4 regions of the Sporomusa rhizae genome follow, and region 1 is predicted to be linked to each of the others. Evidence: a T-box and tRNA genes for the amino acid it is inferred to sense, from the RefSeq annotation. Region 1 holds a T-box; the other regions hold tRNA genes.
What was found. The T-box of region 1 lies ahead of leuS (leucine--tRNA ligase). A T-box ahead of a tRNA ligase gene usually reads a tRNA of that ligase, here a tRNA-Leu.

Region 1 (5,978 bases):
TTCCCAATGGCCATCCCAGTGACTGCCAAAAATGCTCATTGGTTTTGCTGGTGGTTGGCCGGATAAGTGGGTATCTGCTATTGCAAATATTTTCATAAAACCAATATCCTTAATTAATATTATTGTGGTAATGCCTGGAATATATTTTAACTAATATTAGGGTGAATAGCAATGAATAAACAAGAATCTACGCAAAATCTGCAAATCTAATCCCTTTTGGTTGCCTAATTGCATAAAATATATTAACGGCGTCTTTTAAGATTAATCCGGTGACTAACCCGTCCTAAGACTCCTCTTCTCTAAGCTGGAGTTAAAAGGGCTAAGTCCCTGGATAAGGGCGACTAAACCTTCAGATAGGGTGAACCCATTTGAAGCTAAGTCTACTTTATCCGATGACTAACCCGCTCTAAGATTCCCACTTTTCTAAGCGTGAATTAAGAGCGGCTAAGTCCCTGGATAAGGGCGACTAACCTTCAGATAGAGTGCCCATCTGAAGCTAAGTCTACTTTATCCGATGACTAACCCGCTCTAAGATTCCCCACTTTTCTAAGTGTGAATTAAGAGCGGCTAAGTCCCTGGATAAGGGCGACTAACCTTCAGATAGAGTGCCCATCTGAAGCTAAGTCTACTTTATCCGATGACTAACCCGCTCTAAGATTCCCCACTTTTCTAAGTGTGAATTAAGAGCGGCTAAGTCCCTGGATAAGGGCGACTAACCTTCAGATAGAGTGCCCATCTGAAGCTAAGTCTACTTTATAAAAAGCGGGGTTGTAATATGATTTATCGGAATTCGGGCAATTACTTCCGACCCTTAGTAGCTGGGGCAGAAACTAAAGTGCCTTTGGCAAATGGTAAGTTTGTTACAGCAATCAATTTTGACAATGCAGCTACCACACCGCCGCTGCACGCTGTGTTACAGGAAATATCCCACTTTGCTCCGTGGTATGCTTCCGTTCACCGCGGTCGAGGTTATAAATCTATTCTCACTTCTGAACTTTATGAACGAGCTCGTGAGGTTGTTAAGGGGTATGTGAAGGCAGACAAAAGTGACGTTGTCATTTTTACTAAAAACACTACCGAGTCAATCAATATGTTAGCATACGCGCTCTCTCCAGGCGGCAAAGAGCAGGTTGTATTATCGACAGATATGGAGCACTTAGCTAATGATTTGCCATGGCGAGACAAATTTACTGTAGACTATGTATCGCTGACTAGGTCTGGAAGGCTGTCAGTAAAGGACCTGGAAGCAAAGCTTAAGGCTTATGGAGGAAAAGTAATTCTTGTAACCGTTACTGGCGCTTCTAATGTTACGGGTTATATCAATCCTATTGCTAAAGTTGCCCGGCTGGCGCATAAATACGGTGCTAAAATTTTGGTGGATGGGGCTCAATGGGTACCACATACGTCTGTTGATATGAAACCTTGCAGTTCACCAGAACATATAGATTATCTAACCTTTTCCGCGCACAAAATGTATGCGCCGTTTGGTGCGGGAGTACTTATCGGGCCACAAGCAACATTTGCCAGCAATATTCCGGTGTATCAAGGCGGTGGAGCCGTTGGCTTAGTTTCACATGAATATATTGAATGGGATGACCCACCGGCAAAATGTGAAGCCGGAACTCCCAATATGATAGGAGTATTGGCACTGATTACTGCCATTGAAACATTGTCTAAACTAAATATTAACGATATCCATACCTACGAGCGAGGGCTAATTGATTATGCAATTGATGGTTTGCGTAGTATTCCAGGCATAAATTTGTATAGTAGCAGGGATGGTAGTGAGGCACGCGTAAGTCTCATATCTTTTACTATGGAAGGTTTACATCATAGCCAAATTGCTGAGATTTTATCACAGGAAGCCGGCATCGCAGTCCGCAACGGTTTGTTTTGTGCTCACCCCTATGTAGAAAAGTTACTTAAACTAACTAAGAAAGAAATAAAATATTATCAAACCTACGACGACAAAACGATACCTGGTCTGGTAAGGATGAGTTTTGGGATATACAATACCTATCAGGAAATTGATATCTTTTACAAATTATTATGCCATGTTGCTAGAAACCGAAACTATTATGCGCGAAAATATGCATATGTATTGGAACCTGACCGCTGCGGCGGCAAAGAGCAGAGTGAATATCTGTATTGCTAAATAAGGCTAAAACCACCTAGACTCCGGATCTACGGCTTCTGGGTGGTTTTGATTTTGTGGCTGCCTCTGTTTCCATTTAATTATTAGAGTTGGCTGATTTAATCCATTCCTCTAACTTGTCTAATACTTCCGTGCGAGCGGTGTCCACCTCTACGCCTCGCCATTCCTGGCCCGTTTCGCTGTCAAACCATAATTCTTTTTGAGAAAAAGTACCGGTAGGATAGAGTTTTTCTTTGGCAGCATCGAGAAGGCCATCCAACATGCTTTGTTTTATGGTCTTCCGGATCATACGGCAGCCAGCTTTCTCGGTAGTAGAGACCTCTATCCCGTCCGGACCGTCGCTAAGCTCGACGTGGGAAAGCAGCTTGCCCTGCTGACCGGCTGTAGAAATAGCCTGCTTGGCATAAGCGGCGGCCTGCTCCCGCTTAATACTGTCATCATTCACGGTAACTCTGACATTGCCGATAATAAGCTTATACATGACGCACCTCCTTATGAACTATTCTATGACTGTCTGCTCGATATAGAACAGTTTTTACCAGTCAAGGTGTAAGTTGACTTTTATAATTTGTTGCTATATAATGGAACAAATAAATCCGAAGAAGCAGAATAGTAAGCTGTACGATGTAGTTCAGAAAGTTGGCGGTTGCTGCGAGCCAATCTGCGTGACAGTTGAACTCGCTGCCAAGGAGCGGTTGTGAACTCATTGTAGCAACTGACGCGAACCTGCGTTATTGGTAAGAGTGGGTGACAGTTGTCATCAAGCAGGGTGGTACCGCGAGAAATCTCGTCCCTGGCGTCAGCCACGGGACTTTTTTAATTTTGTCCGAGGGGGATTGAACTACTAGATGAATGAAAAATATATGCCGCATGAGATTGAAGCCAAGTGGCAAAAACTCTGGGCTGAGAATGATGCTTTCTCTAATACTATTAACCGGCAGCGTCCGGAATACTATGTCTTAGAAATGTTTCCTTATCCGTCTGGCAATTTGCACATGGGGCATGTACGCAATTACTCTATCGGTGATGTTATTGCCAGATTTAAAGTCATGCAAGGCTATAATGTACTGCACCCGATGGGGTGGGACGCTTTTGGCATGCCTGCTGAGAATGCCGCCATTAAGAATGGTATTCATCCATCATCTTGGACTTGGGATAATATTGCTAATATGCGCAATCAGCAGCAAGAATTGGGATTATCCTATGATTGGGACCGTGAAGTTGCAACCTGCCATCCCCATTATTATCATTGGACACAGTGGCTGTTCTTACTCTTTTTTGAACGTGGATTAGCTTATAAAAAGAAGGCCGCAGTAAACTGGTGCAATGACTGTAATACGGTATTAGCCAACGAACAAGTTGTTGATGGTCGCTGCTGGCGCTGTGACTCTGTAGTTGTTAAAAAGGATCTCGAACAGTGGTTCCTGAAAATAACAGATTATGCGGATCGTCTTTTAGCTGATTTGAGTGAACTTAAAGGTTGGCCAGACCGTGTAAAAACCATGCAAGAGAACTGGATTGGACGCAGCGAAGGGGCCGAGTTTAGCTTTGCAGTTCCTGAAATAAACGATAAGATTCCCGTATATACTACCCGCCATGATACTGTGTTTGGCGTGAGCTACATCGTGCTGGCTCCTGAGCACGTACTGGTGGACAAGCTTATTGCCGGCAAACCGGAAGAACAAGCTGTCAGGACATTTATCGAGCGCGTTAGAAATCAAAGTGAAATTGCCCGGACTTCTACCGAAACAGAGAAGGAAGGAATTTTTACGGGTGCCTATGCTGTTCATCCGTTTACTGGCGAACCAGTGCCTATTTGGATTGCCAACTATGTACTAGTCGAATATGGTACTGGTGCGGTTATGGGTGTACCTGCTCATGATCAGCGTGACTGGGACTTCGCTAATAAGTATGGTTTACCCAAGAAGATTGTAGTTCAGCCTGTTGGTAAGGAACTAAGTCTTAGTGATATGACCGAAGCTTATGGCGGACAAGGAACTATGGCTAATTCCGGTGAGTTCAGCGGCTTAGATAATGAAGCAGGCAAGGTGAGGATTGCTCAATGGTTTGAAGAACAAGGCATTGGCAAACGGCGTGTTAATTATCGTCTAAGGGACTGGCTGATATCCCGCCAGCGATACTGGGGGGCACCTATTCCAATTATTTATTGTCCGGAATGTGGTACGGTACCTGTACCTAAAGACCAATTGCCGGTTTTGCTGCCTGAAAATGTTGATTTTACCAGTGGCTCAGTGTCGCCATTGGCTAAAGCTGAAGACTTCATAAACTGTACTTGCCCAAAATGTGGTGGTAAAGCACGGCGCGAAACAGATACCATGGATACCTTCATCTGCTCTTCCTGGTACTATTTCCGCTATACAAGTCCACATACCACAGATCAACCGTTTGAGCCGGATAAAGCAAACTATTGGATGCCTGTTGACCAATACATCGGTGGTATTGAGCACGCTATATTGCACCTGTTATACTCCCGCTTTTTTACCAAAGTATTAAAGGATGCCGGTTTGGTAAATGTAAATGAGCCGTTTAAAAACCTGCTAACTCAAGGTATGGTTATCAAAGACGGGGCAAAGATGTCTAAATCTAAAGGCAATGTTGTTGCTCCGGGAGAAATTATCAGCAAATATGGTGCAGATACTGCGCGCATGTTTATCCTGTTTGCTGCGCCGCCTGAACGTGATTTAGAGTGGAGCGATCAAGGCGTAGAGGGCGCATACCGGTTCTTGAATCGTTTATGGCGGATAGTCGATCACTATACTACTTTAATCGGTACCGAAGCATCTGAATACGACCCTAAGCAACTAAGTAAACCCGAGAAAGAACTACGTCGCATTCTACATGTAACTATTAAGCGGGTAACGGAAGATATTGGTCAACGCTTCAATTTCAATACAGCAATCAGTGCAATTATGGAATTGGTTAATGCCATGTATGCAATAAAAGATCAAGGCGTAACTATAAACTCCGGGTTAGCGCGTGAAGTTGTGGGAAGCTTGCTGAAAATGCTTGCACCATTTGCTCCGCATATTACCGAGGAGCTTTGGCAGGAAACTATCGCTGAAGGCAGTGTGCACAAACAATTCTGGCCAACATTTGACGCTGCCGCTATGGAAGTGGAAGAAGTTGAAGTTGTACTGCAAATCAATGGTAAAGTCCGGGATAAAGTTGTGGTTTCGGCCGGCCTAACTCCTAAAGAACTGGAAAAGACAGCGCTTGAGCAGGAAAAAGTTCGGGAACTTATCGCCGGTAAAGAGGTTGTTAAAGTGATCTCTGTACCGCAAAAGCTGGTTAATATTGTTGTAAAATAGGGATAATAATAGTATTAATTTTAGGAGGCGAGAAGATGAGCGTGCTTAACATTACCAGTACGGATGAATTTAATGACGCTGTATTAAAAGCAGACAAACCTGTTCTGGTTGATTTTTGGGCCTCGTGGTGCGGCCCCTGTAAAATGGTAGCGCCCGAAGTTGAGACTGTAGCCAAGAATTTTGAGGGGAGAGCTGTTGTCGCAAAAGTTAATGTTGATGAGCAGCAGGGATTGGCTACTCAATACAATGTCATGAGCATTCCTACCTTGGTGGTTTTTAAAAACGGCAGTGAGGTCGGAAGAATTACTGGTTATCGACCACATAAGGATATAAGTGCTACATTAGAAAAAGTTTTTTAGCTTAAAAAAACTCCCGGAGCTGGTCCGGGAGTTTTTATTATCCAGCTAGAAAGCGTAATCTCGACCTGACAAGATCAGAATTAACTTTGGCTTGCGTCATAGGCTTGCGCAAGTGGTGCTTTCTTTAGCTTGTAT
Region 2 (5,978 bases), 600 kb from region 1:
TACCTAAAAGGATACCCGGAACGGCGCCCGCAATAAAACCCAAAACCACCCGTATAACACTTACCCAGGTATTGTAAAGCAATTCGCCGGAAAGCAGTAGAGGAAAGAAAGACTTTAGAATGAGAGAAGGGCTGGATAGTAAGCGAGTGTCAACAAAACCTAAATAGGCTGCTGCTTCCCAAATTAACAGGAGTGTTAATGGTGAAAGTATGGAAATGGCAGTTCTCATTTACCATCAACTCCAATGTCTGACATCTGCATTACTGATATTTACCTAAGGTTTTAACTGCAAAATCAGCGTATTTATTATCAACTACATCTTCCAACTTGATTTCAGCTTTAAGCAGGTTGTTTTCTTTGTACCATTCTAAGTCTGCAGCAATTCCTTTCATCCGGAGATAGCCGTCAGGGTTTAGGCCGGTTGGGAACATTTTTTCATATAAAGAGGGCTCTTTGATAACTGAGTAGTTGCAAAGAATATTAATAATCTCTTTTTTATTTTTGTTTTTGAAAAAAGCATCATTATAGTCGCGAGTAGATTTGACATATGCCGTCATAAAGCGGTTAGCGACCTCTGGGTTTTTAGTCATGCTAGTTCCATATACTAATAGCGCTATTTGTGCATCGGGATCATATTCTGAGGGGTCTTTCCATGGGTCAGCAATATCTTTGGCTATGCCTTGTGTTACGAAGGGTTCTATAACCATGGCGGCATCGATGCTCTTATTGCCTAACGAAACAAGCATATCTGGAAATGCCCGGATTACTTGCATATCAATATCCTTGGTCGTTAACCCGCCTTTTGCTAAAACCCGAGCTAAGCATATTTCATCAAGAGAAGCTGTACCTACTATTGCGATTCGTTTGCCACGCAGATCAGCATAATCCTTGATACTGTTAACGAGATCTTTTCTAATTATTAAGCGGTAGTACCCCTGACCAGGAACATTAATACCTTTATCGGCTACGATTTTAACTGGAATATCACGAGATATAGCGTTTAACAGCCCGGAAGCTGTTACTGTTGCGCCTACATCGAGCTGCCCTGCCGCTAACTGGTTTATCATTTCTTGACCGGTGTTAAATTGAACCGGTTCAATTTTAATGCCAAGATCTTTGTAATAGCCTTGTGCCATGCCGATAAGAATTCCGGCATCTGAAACGACTTGCTTCATGCCAACTTTAACGACAGTTTCTTGTGGTAATGCCGTTAATCCAGGAGCCCAGGCGGGTCCTTTCGCTGGAGTAACTTGGGTAGCAGGCGCCTGACTGCAGGCGGTAATTAAGAAGGTGAGTGCAAGTAGAACTGAAAGCAGTCCTCCCCAACGTTTAAACATGTTTTTCCCTCCTTGATAATTTTAAACCTCTAAGCCGTTAGGAACTACTTCATAGTATTCAAAGTTTGTATTTTGGTTACATGATATGCAGGTTTTTTGCTAAGAGGCAAGAATATAATATAAAATCAGCAGGAGAGGAACAATCATGGAAAAAATAATTGAACAGGTTACGCAGTGGGATTTTTTGCAAAAAGTTCCACAAGAGCTTTTTGGATTCACATTAATTAGTGAAATGATGACTTGTGGGTCTCAATATCGCATTTTTACATATAATAATTCAGTAAGGCACAGGAGTTTTTCCATTCTATATGATAAAGCTACAAAAGAATTTTTAGCTCGTATAGTGATTGGGTTAACTGAGTTCTGTGATATAAGTTTTATTACCGGTGACATAGTATTGCTCGAAAAAATATTAAAAGAACGGCTTGAAAGAACATTACGAGGTTTGGCGAATTTTGACCCAGCTTCTTTATGCCTTCGCTTCCGCCAAAAAAAAATTATGGAGTGGGCATATATATCACAATTACCTAAACAATTATCAGGATTTGAACTTTTTATAAATCCGCAAGAATCTGTTAAGGCATTAAATGGATCTTATGTTATAATAGATTACAGTGATTTTGCTACGGAGAGCAATTTTACTGTAAACTATAATATATATAGAGATGAGTTTTTTAGTGAAATTCGGTTGAAACGAACCCCGATTATGACCGCTGATTTTGATGCCAAAACACTTACTGAACTTGAGGGAAGATTAACTGAGAAATTACATCAAACGCTTGAAAGCTTGCGACTAAAGTTGCAAAAATAATTTGGATTATTGTATTTTGGGAGGTATATTTGTGTCAAGAATTTTAGTTTGTGATGATTCTGCATTCATGCGTATGATGTTAAAAAAGCTGCTAACAGATAACGGTCATGAAATTGTTGCTGAGGCTGGAGACGGAAAACAGGCAGTTCAGTTATATCGACACCACAAACCTGATTTGGTTACAATGGATATTACTATGCCGATTATGGACGGAATTGAGGCCGTAAAATTTATTCATGAGGAAGATCCGCTGGCGCGTATTATTATGGTGACGGCCATTGGTCAGCGTAGTATTATTACAGATGCACTCAAAGCGGGGGCTTCAAGTTTTATCATTAAGCCTTTTGACCCTGAACAGGTAGAAGAAACTATAAATAAAGTACTAGCTGTATAGATATATTCACTTGACGACTTGATTTTCTTGATATATAATAAAATTTGTTCTGGTATCACTAACTTAACTTTAACGATAAAGGCTATTGACTTTAAGTAAAGGCTAAGATATACTGGATTACGCGGTTTCTAGCGGCCCTGTGGTGTAGCGGTCTAACATGCCGCCCTGTCACGGCGGAGATCGACGGTTCAAATCCGTTCAGGGTCGCCAATATGCCTCGGTAGCTCAGTCGGTAGAGCAGAGGACTGAAAATCCTCGTGTCGACAGTTCGATTCTGTCCTGAGGCACCATTTAAAGCGGAAGTAGCTCAGCGGTAGAGCATCGCCTTGCCAAGGCGAGGGTCGCGAGTTCGAATCTCGTTTTCCGCTCCATAATTATGGCGGCATAGCCAAGTGGTAAGGCAGAGGTCTGCAAAACCTTTATCCCCCAGTTCAAATCTGGGTGCCGCCTCCATAAAAAGTAGAAGCCACATTTAGTGGTTTTTATTTATACCCCATGCCGGGGTGGCGGAACTGGCAGACGCAACGGACTTAAAATCCGTCGGGTGGTAACACCCGTACCGGTTCGATTCCGGTCCTCGGCACCAGTAGGTAGAAAGAGACTTCGCATATTGCGAAGTCTCTTTCGTTATATAGTATATTAAAATAAAAGTACAGCGGGGTTTATGATGATTATATGTGCTAGTAGAAGAACAGATATACCTGCTTTCTTTCCGACATGGTTTATGAACAGAATTGAGGCCGGATATTGTACTGTTGTTAATCCTTTTAATAGCAAGCAAATATCATATGTATCACTTCTTCCTGGTGATGTAGATGTTATTGTTTTTTGGACAAAAAATGCCGCCCCTATATTTAAAAGCTTGCAAAAGCTAGACAGTCGGGGGTATCGCTATTATTTTCAATATACAGTAAATGATTATCCGGTATCTTTTGAACCTAATTTACCCGTTCTTCCTCAACGAATAGAAGATTTTAAACAATTATCAGCAAAGTTAGAATATGAGAAAGTAATCTGGAGATATGATCCGATTATCATTAGTAATCTAACTCCTTATGAATATCATTTATCAAAATTTGCTAAGATTGCGGAAGAATTACGAGGTTTTACTAAGCGAGTGGTTATTAGTATTGTTGATGAATACCGTAAAGCAACTTATAATTTTCGAAAACTACAAAAGCAAGGAATTTGTCTGGGCACAAACTATACTTTACCCGAATTTGGTGAGATGATTAAAAAGATGGTAGCTATTGCGTGTAACAACGATATGGAAATTTTTAGCTGTGCTGAACGAATTGATTTAAAAGGATTCAATGTATTGCCAAATAAGTGTGTAGACGATAAGTATATAAAAAAAGTATTTAATTTGGATATCGAAAAGCAAAAAGATAAGTATCAACGACCGGAATGTGGCTGTATAAAGAGTAAAGATATTGGCTTTTACGATACATGCCTGCATGGATGCTGTTATTGTTATGCGGGTAGCTATTTTGCCGGCAGCAATAACCACAAGAAACATAAACCGGAATCTCCATCGCTGCTGGGATATTATGATGTTAATTTGTAATAGGATGTTAGATTTTTATTAATATTTTTGACTTAGTGATGTCAATAATTAACATAAAATTGGTATATAATTTGTGCTAATTGTATGATACAATAATCATGTCTCTTGTTACCATAATGTTAGATGAAGTGAAAGGAGTACCTAACCTATGAGAAACAAGTTATTTTTAGTCGCAATGCTTTGTCTGGCCTTGTTAGTTACCGCTGGTTGCGGTGGTGGGTCTACATTCAAGCGAGTGTCGGGTTTATCCTCGGAACAAGTGGTACATAATTTCTTTGATGCGGCAAAAGGAAATAGAATGAATGAAGCTGCATCATATGTGTCGCCGGCATCTACTGGCAATACCCGGACAGTGCTTAAATTTGTAACAGGACAAAGTAGTTCATCCATCCAAAATTATAATCTGCTTTCTGTGAAAAAAGTTGCTGTGCAAGGAAATTATGCAGCAGTTGTTGCTACGATGCAGCAACAAAACTCTATTAGTCTAACTATTAAGCCAGTGGGCTTAGAAAAAATTGATAATGAATGGTACATTGTTGACTATGATCAAGTTTTTCGTGACGCGAAATATCAAGTATTAGCACAATTGTTTAGAACTATCCAATAAAAACTAAGAGGAGCTTTCATTGAACAAATGAGAAGCTCCTCTTTTTATGAAAAGATTAATGCTTCTAAAACCATGCGAAATGGCTTATATGTAATACAGAATTATATAGATTTTAAAATTTATATTTCAATGTATAAAACAGAAAAACGCTTGTTGACATAATTAATATCCATATGATATTATATAAAAGTCGTCAGTTTTGATTACAATTTGTTTCAAAAATGGCAAAATTAAACTCTAAAGTAGTTGTTGACACGTTAAAATTAACGTGATAGCATATATAACTGTCGCCGCTGAAAACGCGGCAACAACAAAACGTTCCCTGAAAACTGAACAATGTAAGTAATGCATCAGCGTACTATCGTATGAGCTTCATAATATGCATGGCTGTATAGGCCGTCGTGTTATGGCGCCTCAATACAATGTACGGAAAGCCAGATGTGCGGTGCTCATTGAGCACACAAAACAATTCTTTTTTTGAATTTATGAGCCAACAAATGGCTCCATAATAATGAAGTCAAATATGACTTTGAACTTCTGCCTGTCTCTTCTGATATAGTAGTTTATCTGCTTATCTAGATAGCAGCCGGCAAATAGCAATAAGGCATATAGACGGCATACAATTTTATGGAGAGTTTGATCCTGGCTCAGGACGAACGCTGGCGGCGTGCCTAACACATGCAAGTCGAACGGGGAGTTACTTGTAACTCCTAGTGGCGAACGGGTGAGTAACGCGTAGATAACCTGCCTCTAAAATGGGGACAACACCGCGAAAGTGGTGCTAATACCGAATGTGGTATCTTTATCGCATGATAAAGATAAGAAAGATGGCCTCTACATGTAAGCTATCGTTTAGAGATGGGTCTGCGTCTGATTAGCTAGTTGGTGAGGTAAAGGCTCACCAAGGCGACGATCAGTAGCCGGTCTGAGAGGATGAACGGCCACACTGGGACTGAGACACGGCCCAGACTCCTACGGGAGGCAGCAGTGGGGAATCTTCCGCAATGGACGAAAGTCTGACGGAGCAACGCCGCGTGAGTGAAGAAGGTTTTCGGATCGTAAAACTCTGTCGTTTGGGACGAACGTGCTTTGGGTAAATAATCTAAAGTAATGACGGTACCAAAGGAGGAAGCCACGGCTAACTACGTGCCAGCAGCCGCGGTAATACGTAGGTGGCAAGCGTTGTCCGGAATTATTGGGCGTAAAGGGCGTGTAGGTGGATTCTTAAGTCGTGTGTCTAAGTGCGGGGCTCAACCCCGTAT
Region 3 (5,978 bases), 330 kb from region 1:
CATCATCTAGGCCAGTACATTATAATCATTACTCCAATTAGCGATATGACACCACCAATAATATCAAACTTATCAGGAATAACTTTATCTACGCCCCATCCCCAAAGAATAGATAAGGCTATAAAAACACCACCATATGCTGCATAAACTCGACCAAAATTCGTAGGCTGTAATGTTGGTATTACTCCATATAAGACAAGGATTATTGCTCCAGCTAATGCATAGCTAAGACCTTTGCCCTCACGTAGCCATAACCAGATCAAATACCCTCCCCCAATTTCAAATAAGCCGGCAAGAACAAAGTATCCCATCGATTTGAAAAATTCCATAGTTACCTCCGATTAAATGATAATTATTCTCAATACATTTTAGCAAATTTTGCTTGGTTAGTAAACAAATTTAAATTAAATTGCTATTTTAGATTGCTTCGGCTGCCGATACATTACTTTAAATATCTTTTGGTTCGTAAGTCAATACTATAGTGAATGAATTTAACTGAAACTATAATTAGGAATACTGGTCGGAGGGGCAGTCTAATGTTTAAACGCATTGATCATGTAGCCTTTATCGTTAAGGATAGGGAAAAATCTATACATTTTTACGAAGGCAATTTTGGTTTTAAAAAGTATTATGAACAAAATGTGCCTGTGCCTACCATAGAAAAGATAGTTTATCTTAAATTGGGCGACACCGTTTTAGAGTTAATACATATGCCGGAAGGACAAACAAACCAAGGATTTCACTTCTGCCTTGAGAGTGATAACTTTGACGAAGATTATGCCCGGCTAAAGAAGGCCGGCATCCCTATTGATACCGAAGCTCATCCGGCAGGAACCCGCGAGCCCAGTGAAGAAGGTTGGCGCAGAGTAGTATTTGTCGGCCCTGATGGGGAACTAATAGAATTTAGAGGATAATAACGAAACAAGTAACCATCAACTAAGCAGTCTTAAATAGAAGCGAATTTGGCATTTTTTTTTGTTCTGATAGCGTACTATGTCAAATAATTTTTTATGAAATCTGAGCATAGCAAATACGCCTGTTGCCTTAATCGATTAACAGAAATTACCATTAAACATACAGTAACTGACGAAGAACAGAATAAAAGAGCTTTTCCCCTCTCGGACTTGAACCGGGAAAATACCTCGTTTCAATCACTGTAGGGATGCAATCTAGCAAAAGTACAAGTTCATATTAACGTACAATTCGCATTTACAGGACGAGGTGGATAATGCTATCAGACGAGGTCATAGCCTCAAGAAAGTATTCGATCTCCGCTCTGTCCCAGAGCGAAAAAGCTCTATGTTGTCGTGCTTACGCAGATAATAGTTCGAGGGATTTTTGGTGCCTTAGCTTTTTTAACACTTCATTTTTGATAATCGTTTTTGCTGTTTTTGAGTGAAAAGGCTGTTTTTTTGTTAGCATGGCAAATACGATCTTGAGCAGTTTGTTACCCATGGCAATGAAAATTACTTTGGAATGCTTACCTTTTTGTTTCAAACGGTCAAAGAACGGTTTCAAATCAATATTATGACGACATATGTTGCGACCTGCCTGGTAAAGTACGTAACGCAAATGCTTGTTACCTTGCTTTGTAATACGCCCATAGTAACCTTTTTGGCCGCCGGATTGTCTTACCATTGGATTGGTTCCCGCCTTTTTAATGAGTTGACTTGCTGAATCAAAATTAGAGATATCGCCAATTTCACTAAATAATTCGGCTGCAGTAACAGCACCAATTCCCGGAATTGTTAATAGCAAATACCCATCTGTCTGAAGAAGGAGTATCTCCATTTCCTTTTCAAGTCGGTCAATATTATCATCTAATCGCGTTAAATCACTTAGTTTAAGTTGCAGCAAAAGAAGTTCTGGTTCTAATTCTGCTTTTGAGAGTGAATAAGCGCATTGTGCCGCTTGTAAAAGTTTCTGAATAGTTGTTTGACGCAGTTTTAAATTGTGCTCTTTAGAAATGCGCCGCAAGCCTGGTTCACCAAGTCGGAGGATATCTGATGAATGGGGGGCGTTCTTCAAGAACCAAAGTGATGATTTTCCAAAAAAATCGCTAAAGATACGGACCTTTTTGGGACGGTTATGATGCAAGGACACTAAACCTTGAAAGGGACGGAAGATTTTGTCCATCAAATTTCTGATTTCAATGCGAATTACGGAACGCTTTCTAATTTCTTGTCTTCTAGCTCTGGTTAAGGCGAGTAATTGTCGGTAATGTCCCGTAGGGAGCTGTGATTGGGTAGCCTTATTATTCTTTAAGGAATAAGCGATAGCAACTAAATCACGATCATCTGTTTTACACCAATTGAGAGCACTGGAACGTTCTTCATGGGTAGTAGCAGCATTAATAATAGCTACGGTATACCCATGGGAAGTAAAGAAGCGAACTATATCTTCATAATAATGCCCGGTGGCTTCGATACCGATAAATACTCTCTCAATGTTAAATGTCGCCTTAGCCTTCTCCAATTTAGCGAGACATAGATTCAAGCCAGGTTTGTCGACAGAGAAAAAGAACGAGTGATCAATAATGTCACCAAAGTAATTACAAATAAGTGCTTTAGGTAGAAACTTAGCCGCATCAATTGCTACTAACAAAACCTGCTCAAAATTTACTCCACGAAGGAGTTGAGAGAATTGACAACCTTTCTTACCTTGAATATTATTTGATGTAGAACCCATTGACTTCAACCTCCTAGGGGTAGTAGGTAGTAAGAATGAAGTTCTTCGTCAGATACTTTCATCTTACACGAAGTCAATGGGTTTTTCCTGTTATATTCACTATATCACACACTAGAAAGTATAACTTTCGCCTGGATAAGGGCAACATCGACTTCCGCTTTCGCCAAAGGCTCGGCGCAAGCCGTGTTTTCTTTATCTTCAGGTAGCGATTGATCCCCAAAGTTTTTTTTACTGTACGTGCAATCAATTACTAAAAACGATTAATTATATTAAAATCAATCATTTTTAGTAATTGATATATGGTGATATACTTGAATTAAAGATAAGTTAGAGAGGGGTTGCAAAAATGGAAATGTATTCGTTGGCTATAATTTTATTTATTTATATTTCACTCCGATTATTTGTTTGGAGCCAAGCGCTAACAAAGTCAAAGCCGGCTTTTTGGACAAGAGAGTTGATTCAAATCGGTAATACGGAAGCTAAACCAGCTAGGCACGATAAATCATCCTATAGAAAAAGAAGTTTAATTGGAACTCTTAAATAGAACTAATTGAGTTGTGAAATTTCAGATGTTGGCCGATATGTAATGAGAGTTCAGGAGATTAGTAATGGTACATACCGATTTTTATTGTCCCAAATTACAATCCGCTTTGAAACCACTAGATGAAGACGGGCGAGAATAAGGGTTTAAAAAAATCTTGAATTTATGTTGACAATAATCGATTCAACTGGTATAGTTATAATCCGAGGACGCGGGAGTGGCGGAATTGGCAGACGCACCAGACTTAGGATCTGGCGGGTGACCGTGGGGGTTCAAGTCCCTTCTCCCGCACCATATGCCGGAGTGACGTAATTGGCAGACGTAGCAGACTCAAAATCTGCCGGGGGTAACTCCGTGTCGGTTCGAGTCCGACCTCCGGCACCATTTATTATAACTAAACATTATAACTTCGGGGCGTGGCTCAGTTTGGTAGAGCACCTGGCTTGGGACCAGGGGGTCGCAGGTTCAAATCCTGCCGCTCCGACCAGAAATATTCTAGATCAGAGGAATTGGTCTATTTTTTTTGCAAAACGATCAGTTGACATAACTGATGAAATTTGCTATAGTAATAAATCTGAAATGACGGCGATATGGCCAAGTGGTTAAGGCTAAGGTTAGCAAGACCTTGATCCCCTAGTTCGAATCTGGGTGTCGCCTCCAAAAAAATGCCTGGAATGCATGTTATCTTAGATATGTCCAACCTACTTTGATATATAGGGAATTCAATGATATATGGCTGTCGAGCCGCCTTTAGAGTGGAGGACAAAAGTATATCTCAGGATGCCCACCTGCTAGGTGCAGGTTTGGACATATAAAGAGACGACATTTTGGGCTAGTAATAAAACTAATAAATAACAATTGACTTAATATAAACAACATGGTATTCTATATAAGTCGCTGTAACGACGGAATTAATTGGCACAAAAAAAGTGTTGATATAACGAAGAATGAATGTTATAATATTAATCCGTTGCTAACAGGGTAATGTGTTCTCTGAAAACTGAACAATGTAAGTAATGCATCATAGCGTACTATCGTATGAGCCTCATAACATGCATGGCTGTATAGGCCTTCGTATTATGGCGTCTCAATACAATGTACGGAAAGCCAGATGTGCAAGTGGTTAATAAAACCACGTCAAAACTTTAACGGTGCGGAAATAGCTCAGCGGTAGAGCATCGCCTTGCCAAGGCGAGGGTCGCGAGTTCGAATCTCGTTTTCCGCTCCAAGAAATAATAGAGCCATCAAGGCTCCATAAATATACTTTTATGGAGAGTTTGATCCTGGCTCAGGACGAACGCTGGCGGCGTGCCTAACACATGCAAGTCGAACGGGGAGTTACTTGTAACTCCTAGTGGCGAACGGGTGAGTAACGCGTAGATAACCTGCCTCTAAAATGGGGACAACACCGCGAAAGTGGTGCTAATACCGAATGTGGTATCTTTATCGCATGATAAAGATAAGAAAGATGGCCTCTATATATAAGCTATCGTTTAGAGATGGGTCTGCGTCTGATTAGCTAGTTGGTGAGGTAAAGGCTCACCAAGGCGACGATCAGTAGCCGGTCTGAGAGGATGAACGGCCACACTGGGACTGAGACACGGCCCAGACTCCTACGGGAGGCAGCAGTGGGGAATCTTCCGCAATGGACGAAAGTCTGACGGAGCAACGCCGCGTGAGTGAAGAAGGTTTTCGGATCGTAAAACTCTGTCGTTTGGGACGAACGTGCTTTGGGTAAATAATCTAAAGTAATGACGGTACCAAAGGAGGAAGCCACGGCTAACTACGTGCCAGCAGCCGCGGTAATACGTAGGTGGCAAGCGTTGTCCGGAATTATTGGGCGTAAAGGGCGTGTAGGTGGATTCTTAAGTCGTGTGTCTAAGTGCGGGGCTCAACCCCGTATAGGCGCAGGAAACTGGGGATCTTGAGTGCAGGAGAGGAAAGTGGAATTCCCAGTGTAGCGGTGAAATGCGTAGATATTGGGAGGAACACCAGTGGCGAAGGCGACTTTCTGGACTGTGTCTGACACTGAGGCGCGAAAGCTAGGGGAGCGAACGGGATTAGATACCCCGGTAGTCCTAGCCGTAAACGATGGGTACTAGGTGTAGGAGGTATCGACCCCTCCTGTGCCGGAGTTAACGCAATAAGTACCCCGCCTGGGGAGTACGGCCGCAAGGTTGAAACTCAAAGGAATTGACGGGGGCCCGCACAAGCGGTGGAGTATGTGGTTTAATTCGACGCAACGCGAAGAACCTTACCAGGGCTTGACATTGAGTGAAAAACTTAGAGATAAGTTCCTCCCTTCGGGGACACGAAAACAGGTGGTGCATGGCTGTCGTCAGCTCGTGTCGTGAGATGTTGGGTTAAGTCCCGCAACGAGCGCAACCCTTATCCTTTGTTGCCAGCGCGTAATGGTGGGAACTCAAAGGAGACTGCCGCAGACAATGCGGAGGAAGGCGGGGATGACGTCAAGTCATCATGCCCCTTATGTCCTGGGCTACACACGTACTACAATGGGCTTAAACAAAGCGAAGCAAGCCTGCGAAGGTAAGCCAAACGCATAAACAAGCTCTCAGTTCGGATCGGAGGCTGCAACTCGCCTCCGTGAAGTCGGAATCGCTAGTAATCGCAGGTCAGCATACTGCGGTGAATACGTTCCCGGGCCTTGTACACACCGCCCGTCACACCACGAAAGTTGGAAACACCCGAAGCCGGTGGGGTAACCGCAAGGAGCCAGCCGTCTAAGGTG
Region 4 (5,978 bases), 420 kb from region 1:
TTTTTATTAACTTCAACAATAACTGTTTTGGCCTTCTCGCTAATAGCTTTTGATGCCGAATTGGTCAAAGAAAAGCTGAAGAATCCGTCTTTATCCATTGGAGCCACCGACATCATGGCTACATCGACATCCAAGCTCTTACGATATAATAGTGGCTTGTTGCGGTAAATCATGGGGATATAATCACATAACCCCTGATCACTTAAATTGCGTTCATAGCCACTAAAATGCCAACTATTATAACAAAAATGTTTTCTTGATGGATCGCCCTCAACCACCGCCAAGGGATTTAAAATTAAGCCGCCACGTATCTTGACATCCCAAAGCTCCCCTGTGCGCGCCGCTAATGCTTTGTCCAGCAAAATAGGCTGGGCAGTCGCAAAACTGTAATCTACCCAATGTCCTGATTTTACCATTTTGACTGCTTGCTCGGCAACCGTAAGTTTTGCTCGATATTCTCGCTGAATATCCATTATTCCCCTCCGTCTAAACTAGTATGTCTTGGCTATAAATAACCACGATACCCTAACTCTTGGGAAATTAATCTTGCCTTTTCTTTCATGACTTGCGCAACTGCCTCATACTTTTCTTTGTCGAAACAAGCCGTAGTTCCCGAAACAGTAATCGCTGCCTCAATTTTGCCGTTGGCATTAAGGATTGGCGCTCCAATACAAGTAACACCCTCCATGGTCTCATTGCTCGCCACAGAATAGCCTTGCTCTTTTATTTTAACAATTTCCTCAGTAAGCGCCTGTCTGTCATTAATGGTGCAAGCGGTGTATTGCGGTAATGCCTGGCAAAGCACTTTTTCAATAAACTCATCAGTATTATAGGCAAGGAAAACCTTGCCTAAAGCCGTACTATGGAATGTATTACAATAATCAAAACACGGAATGATGAAAACAGGCCGAGTTGGTTCAAATTTATCCACAATGGTCAGGCGCCCGGCTGATAATACGGCCAGTAAGACAGCTTCATCAACTTCTTCCACCAAAGCTTTAAGGTATGGGGAGGCGATCTTGCGGATATTTAGCCGTTCTGTACAGGCTAAGCCTAACGGCATCAGTCGAAAACCCAAGGTATAGTGTCCGGTATCGGTCTGCCGGACAAAATCTCTTGCCAATAAGGTTTGCAATAAATTGTGTACAGTGCTTTTTTGCACTCCGAGCTCCCGGCTTAATTCGGTAACGCCCATTTCGCGCGATGAACCCTCGAGGATAAAAAGCAATTCGATAGCCCGGTCAACGGATGCAACTAAGTATTTGCTTTTTTCAGTATTACTTGATATATTCTGGCTCAATTTATTTCTTCCTCACTAGCCTACGTTCGGTTATACCGAACATCGTTCTGAATTTTAATTTTAAATATTGTTATTCTACACAATTTGGAAAATTCCTTGTGTTTTTAGCGTGGAAATATTTTTTTGCAGCATTTCTTGCAAAGAATTTAAGCTGTCTTTAAACGAATTTGCTATGCCATAAGTCTTTATCCTAATAAAAAAAAGCATCTGTTGTCCCTTTAAACAGATGCTCTCTGAAATTTAAATTCCGTCGCCATACATGCCTTCGAGCGGCACATTTCTATCTTTCTGAATAAATGTTACTACTTTGCCATCACGAATAATAATAACAACTTCATTCCCCGCCTCTTCTCTTGGGGCCAAGCTGCCGACTTCATTATGTTCGTTGTATCCTTTACCTCTATCCGTCATCGAATGATCTCCTCTCATTTCTTCCTGCTCCTTAGTGTCCAAAGAAACCACTTCTTTCTGTTAAAACCTGCTGGGCTTGCTGAATATGGCTGCTTTTGATTAGAACTTCAATCAGCCCATACGATTCAGTTAAACGCAATATGGGAATATGGGCTTGCGCTAAGCCTGCCGCTACCACCGTTACTGCATTTAACAGCGAATGTCCGTTTTTGGTTTGTACCGCAACTTTAACACAATCGTCAATAACCTCAGGCTTATACTGTAGCTTTTCCAGCCCTTCACAAACTTTTGTTAAAAAAGCTCCCTGGACTACAAAACTCACTTGGTGCGGCTGAATAGACACCATATCCAGGACAGCTCCATAGCCGGCAACAGACTCTAAAACACTCGCTATCTTTCCAGCACCGTTATCTGGCGTAGAATTGAAAAAGGAAACAAGCGCAATCTTCCTGTCATAAGAAACCTGAAATTCCTTGTTTGTTCCAGAATCATCTATTAGTATCGATTTAACATTAGACATGGCTGCCATCGGCGACATTCGTTTGATCTGGCACATTCGCAGTTGCTTATGTTTTTTCTCCGGAACATTTTTTTGCGCTAATTCGCGCGTCAGGGTAACAGTACTCATTGTAAACAGCACCTCCAAATGGCCATACTCTTTTCGTAAATCTAAGAAAAGACTTTGTTTGCGCCAATTCTTTAGAACAAGGGCACAAACCTTAGTCGTTCTTACTTGCTCAAGAGGAAAATATAAAAAGCCCCTTTCCGAGGAAAGGGGCCTGTGTCTACACCTTCCTCTTATCTGCCAGGATTACTCCTGCTGGATTTAGCACCACTGCAGTAAACTGCCGGTTGCCGGGTGTCATCGGGCCAGTCCCTCGACCACTCTTGATAAGAGCTCTTTTAAATTGAATAAATTTTATCACGAACATCTAGAAAATGTCAATATATCAACCAAGCCAAAACCAATTAATAAAGAACCCGGTACAAAACATTAACCCTTACTGAACTGTAGTTACCTTTCAACATGTTTGCATATTTTTTACAAAAAAATAAAAATGAGCTGCCTTTAGACAGCTCCTAACTTATTTTAATATTGGTGCCGAGGACCGGAATCGAACCGGTACGGAAATTTCTTTCCGACGGATTTTAAGTCCGTTGCGTCTGCCAGTTCCGCCACCCCGGCATTATTTGGAGGCGACACCCTGATTTGAACAAGGGGATAAAGGTCTTGCGGACCTGTGCCTTACCACTTGGCTATGTCGCCATAAAAAAAATGGAGCGGAAAACGAGATTCGAACTCGCGACCCTCGCCTTGGCAAGGCGATGCTCTACCGCTGAGCTACTTCCGCTTAAATGGTGCCTCAGGACAGAATCGAACTGTCGACACGAGGATTTTCAGTCCTCTGCTCTACCGACTGAGCTACCGAGGCGTAAATTGTATTACCGACGACAGTTATATATATTATCATGTTTATCATTCCGTGTCAACATAACATCTTTTGGTTTTTATATTATACTGTCTTTTCCTAGTTTCTTCCGATACAGCGGTGCGCCCTGACGGTTAGTGAGATTATAGGCGCAAAACGGAATCAGCCGGTTATCTGGCCCGACTACATGAATAAAACATTGTTTTAATCGATCCAAATCCAAGTTCCATACATCTTGAAATGCCATCCCCGAAACGGCAAGCGTATAGGTATTCACCTGTTCTAGAAATGCATCAAGACTGGCTGTATTTCCAACACCCGCCTGAGTTAATTGATCCTTGCACTTAGTACCAATTTTCGGAGCTGACCATTGCCTGGCAACAAACTGCCTGGCGCGTTTTGCCCCCTCTGTTGCCGGCTTACCCTGACAGCAACAACCGCTCGCCGAATCTTGTTTAAGCGGTTTTATTTGCCCGTCCGGCATTAAAATAAAGTTAGCGTGAAAAGAACAATGGGCATGTTCGCCACCTGGCGGACGGAAATCACTTGCTTTCATTTGCCCGTTTGTCTGTTTTTCAATTTCACGAAGCACCCTAGGAAGCGTAATACGGCCACTGTCGTCAGGCTCTTCGGGATATCTCCCAAAATAGCTTACAGGTTGGAAGTGGACACCCCTGACTATCGGCATGTTTCTTATGGCAAATTTCAAAATATCACCCAACTGACTGTCGTTTACACCAGGAACCAGAGTCGGTACAAGTACCACCCCAAGGTCATGTGCCGCACAAACCTCTATTGCCTTTTTTTTGAGGTCAAATAGTGCCCGCCCTCGCAGTTTTAGGTAGACATCGTCGCTTATCCCATCAAACTGCAAAAAGACACAGTTGAGACCGGCGGCTTTTAATCTCTCTACATATTGTTCATCTGCCGCCAAACGTAAACCATTGGTATTAACCTGGAAAAAAACCAGACCTAGCGTTTTGCCCAAAGCTATAATCTCCGGCAAATCATCACGCATAGTTGGTTCGCCACCTGATAGCTGAATGTTAAACGGGCCGCCACTATTCATTAGCATTCGGTACCAGCCCTCAATAACCTTGAAGTCAGGCTCCTCCTTGCAGCTCTCTGAAGCAGAGGCAAAACAAACCGGACAGTGCAGGTTGCATAGATTTGTTACTTCCAACAACACACAGCAGGTTTGCTGACGGTGCTCCGGACATAGACCGCAGTCAAACGGGCAGCCTTTGTCGACTTGGGTTGCACATGCCACTGGTGACGATGGGATCTGCGGGTTAACCCAATCAAGATACCCAGGCTCTCCTTCCCACACACAGACTTGAACCTCGCCATGCTCCGGGCAGTTTTTTCTCAAATAGACATTATTACCCTTTAACACCCTCACTGCCGGAATCCGCTTCAAACACTCGGGACATACACTTTGGGTTGTCGAAAGCGCTATTTCCTTCTGCTCTATAGCCCTATCCATTGCATCGCTACCTCTCCCTGTAAGCAGTTTGCTGAATAAACATCTATTCTAGAAATATAGTAAAATCCTTCCCTACGGATTATTTGCTGAGAATACTATCTCATCTAAATGCATCCCCAAAATGCTTGCTGCCTGATTCCAAATAACTTCCGCAGTCCTCTTTCTTCGGGAAATGGCATCAATGATCTCGCGATTACCAGCAAATCGATCCAATGCCGGAGTAAAACGTTCCGACAACGACACGCGCCTGGTACCCTGAACTAATTTATCGGCTAAAAACACTAATGCTGCCTCGTCAATGGCACACTCCGGCTTTAGTTCCATATCCATATGGGAAGCAACGATACTGGACAATTCGGAAAATCCCTTGCACCTTAGCAAGCGTTCCCCACGCTTAGGGTGATTAGGCTTTCCCTTGCCCAAATCATGCAAAAGACCGCCAGTATATACCAATTCCGTACTGAGACTTAGCCCCGCACAGTTAAGATGACTGGCTAAACTTTTGCCGATCTCAGCAACCATGTGCCCGTGCTGCAATACCCTATCGTCATCCTGGTGCTTATTCAATATGGCAAGACATTCGTCATACGTCGGTATGTGGCGCCGCAGATAAAAACAAGTAAGCTGATTAAAATCCTCCATAGTATCCATATCAAGCAATATTCCTTGATCTGCCACTGGCACATCTACGCTGTCAGCTTCATACTCATTAAGAATACCGCGAAGTCCGTCAGCTCCGTCGCCACTTAGGATTCGGTCAAAACACGTGGCGTTAATAAGCGGCGGATGGCCGCGTTCTCCGTTAAAAACCGGATAGACCACGGCAGCATTAGTCTTGCGGTACTCACGCACTACGTCTTTAATGCTATGTCTTCTTATCACCGGAGTATCTCCTGGTAGTAAAAAGAATGCCTCCGCATCGCCGGCAAAGGTTTTTAGTCCGGCAACCACAGAAGAAAACATCCCTTGTGAGTATTTGGGGTTCTCAATAATATCAACTTGCAATTGGTCTAATACAGGATATAACTCAGCCGACCGATACCCCACTACAATCCGGATATCTGCTACCCCTGCCATTCGCAGACTGTCTACTGCCACTTCAATTACTGTTTTTCCTCCTAGCGGCAATAACGGTTTGAATGTCCCCATGCGGGAAGAGTAGCCTGCGGCTACAATTAGCCCTACTATCCTTGCGCTAGACATCGTTCTCGCTCCGCCCTTACTTTTATTAATTCGGCAACAATACTAACCGCTATTTCCTCCGGAGTCTCGGCATCAATATTAATACCTATCGGCGAATTGACCCGCTGTAAGCTTTGCGCACTGACTCCTTTGGCTTGTAGCTCCTTAT

Region 2: it has a tRNA-Leu gene. The T-box ahead of leuS (leucine--tRNA ligase) is inferred to sense a tRNA for this amino acid. The anticodon was not compared.
Region 3: it has a tRNA-Leu gene. The T-box ahead of leuS (leucine--tRNA ligase) is inferred to sense a tRNA for this amino acid. The anticodon was not compared.
Region 4: it has a tRNA-Leu gene. The T-box ahead of leuS (leucine--tRNA ligase) is inferred to sense a tRNA for this amino acid. The anticodon was not compared.

The regions. Positions count from the first base shown of each region.
Region 1 is NZ_CP156925.1:2,353,972-2,359,949, forward strand. It holds gene SRRS_RS10765 (metallophosphoesterase) at 1-96, opposite strand, end outside; gene SRRS_RS10770 (aminotransferase class V-fold PLP-dependent enzyme) at 776-2,155, shown strand; gene SRRS_RS10775 (hypothetical protein) at 2,232-2,636, opposite strand; T-box leader at 2,746-2,953, shown strand; gene leuS (leucine--tRNA ligase) at 3,004-5,484, shown strand; gene trxA (thioredoxin) at 5,520-5,843, shown strand.
Region 2 is NZ_CP156925.1:2,957,092-2,963,069, reverse strand. It holds gene SRRS_RS13990 (ABC transporter permease) at 1-229, opposite strand, end outside; gene SRRS_RS13985 (ABC transporter substrate-binding protein) at 261-1,337, opposite strand; gene SRRS_RS13980 (hypothetical protein) at 1,483-2,148, shown strand; gene SRRS_RS13975 (response regulator) at 2,180-2,542, shown strand; tRNA gene SRRS_RS13970 (tRNA-Asp) at 2,676-2,752, shown strand; tRNA gene SRRS_RS13965 (tRNA-Phe) at 2,757-2,832, shown strand; tRNA gene SRRS_RS13960 (tRNA-Gly) at 2,839-2,913, shown strand; tRNA gene SRRS_RS13955 (tRNA-Cys) at 2,921-2,995, shown strand; tRNA gene SRRS_RS13950 (tRNA-Leu) at 3,040-3,128, shown strand; gene SRRS_RS13945 (DUF1848 domain-containing protein) at 3,207-4,109, shown strand; gene SRRS_RS13940 (hypothetical protein) at 4,258-4,716, shown strand; rRNA gene SRRS_RS13935 (16S ribosomal RNA) at 5,341-5,978, shown strand, end outside.
Region 3 is NZ_CP156925.1:2,021,367-2,027,344, forward strand. It holds gene SRRS_RS09135 (YnfA family protein) at 3-329, opposite strand; gene SRRS_RS09140 (VOC family protein) at 537-914, shown strand; gene SRRS_RS09145 (IS110 family transposase) at 1,312-2,688, opposite strand; tRNA gene SRRS_RS09150 (tRNA-Leu) at 3,441-3,523, shown strand; tRNA gene SRRS_RS09155 (tRNA-Leu) at 3,527-3,613, shown strand; tRNA gene SRRS_RS09160 (tRNA-Pro) at 3,640-3,716, shown strand; tRNA gene SRRS_RS09165 (tRNA-Cys) at 3,814-3,889, shown strand; RNA gene ssrS (6S RNA) at 3,893-4,067, shown strand; tRNA gene SRRS_RS09175 (tRNA-Gly) at 4,383-4,457, shown strand; rRNA gene SRRS_RS09180 (16S ribosomal RNA) at 4,495-5,978, shown strand, end outside.
Region 4 is NZ_CP156925.1:1,934,562-1,940,539, reverse strand. It holds gene SRRS_RS08685 (acetyl-CoA hydrolase/transferase family protein) at 1-473, opposite strand, end outside; gene SRRS_RS08680 (IclR family transcriptional regulator) at 506-1,300, opposite strand; gene SRRS_RS08675 (hypothetical protein) at 1,541-1,711, opposite strand; gene SRRS_RS08670 (hypothetical protein) at 1,743-2,339, opposite strand; SAM riboswitch class I at 2,507-2,609, opposite strand; tRNA gene SRRS_RS08665 (tRNA-Leu) at 2,809-2,897, opposite strand; tRNA gene SRRS_RS08660 (tRNA-Cys) at 2,904-2,978, opposite strand; tRNA gene SRRS_RS08655 (tRNA-Gly) at 2,989-3,063, opposite strand; tRNA gene SRRS_RS08650 (tRNA-Phe) at 3,069-3,144, opposite strand; gene trsS (radical SAM (seleno)protein TrsS) at 3,221-4,627, opposite strand; gene SRRS_RS08640 (DVU_1551 family NTP transferase) at 4,700-5,830, opposite strand; gene SRRS_RS08635 (XdhC family aldehyde oxidoreductase maturation factor) at 5,812-5,978, opposite strand, start outside.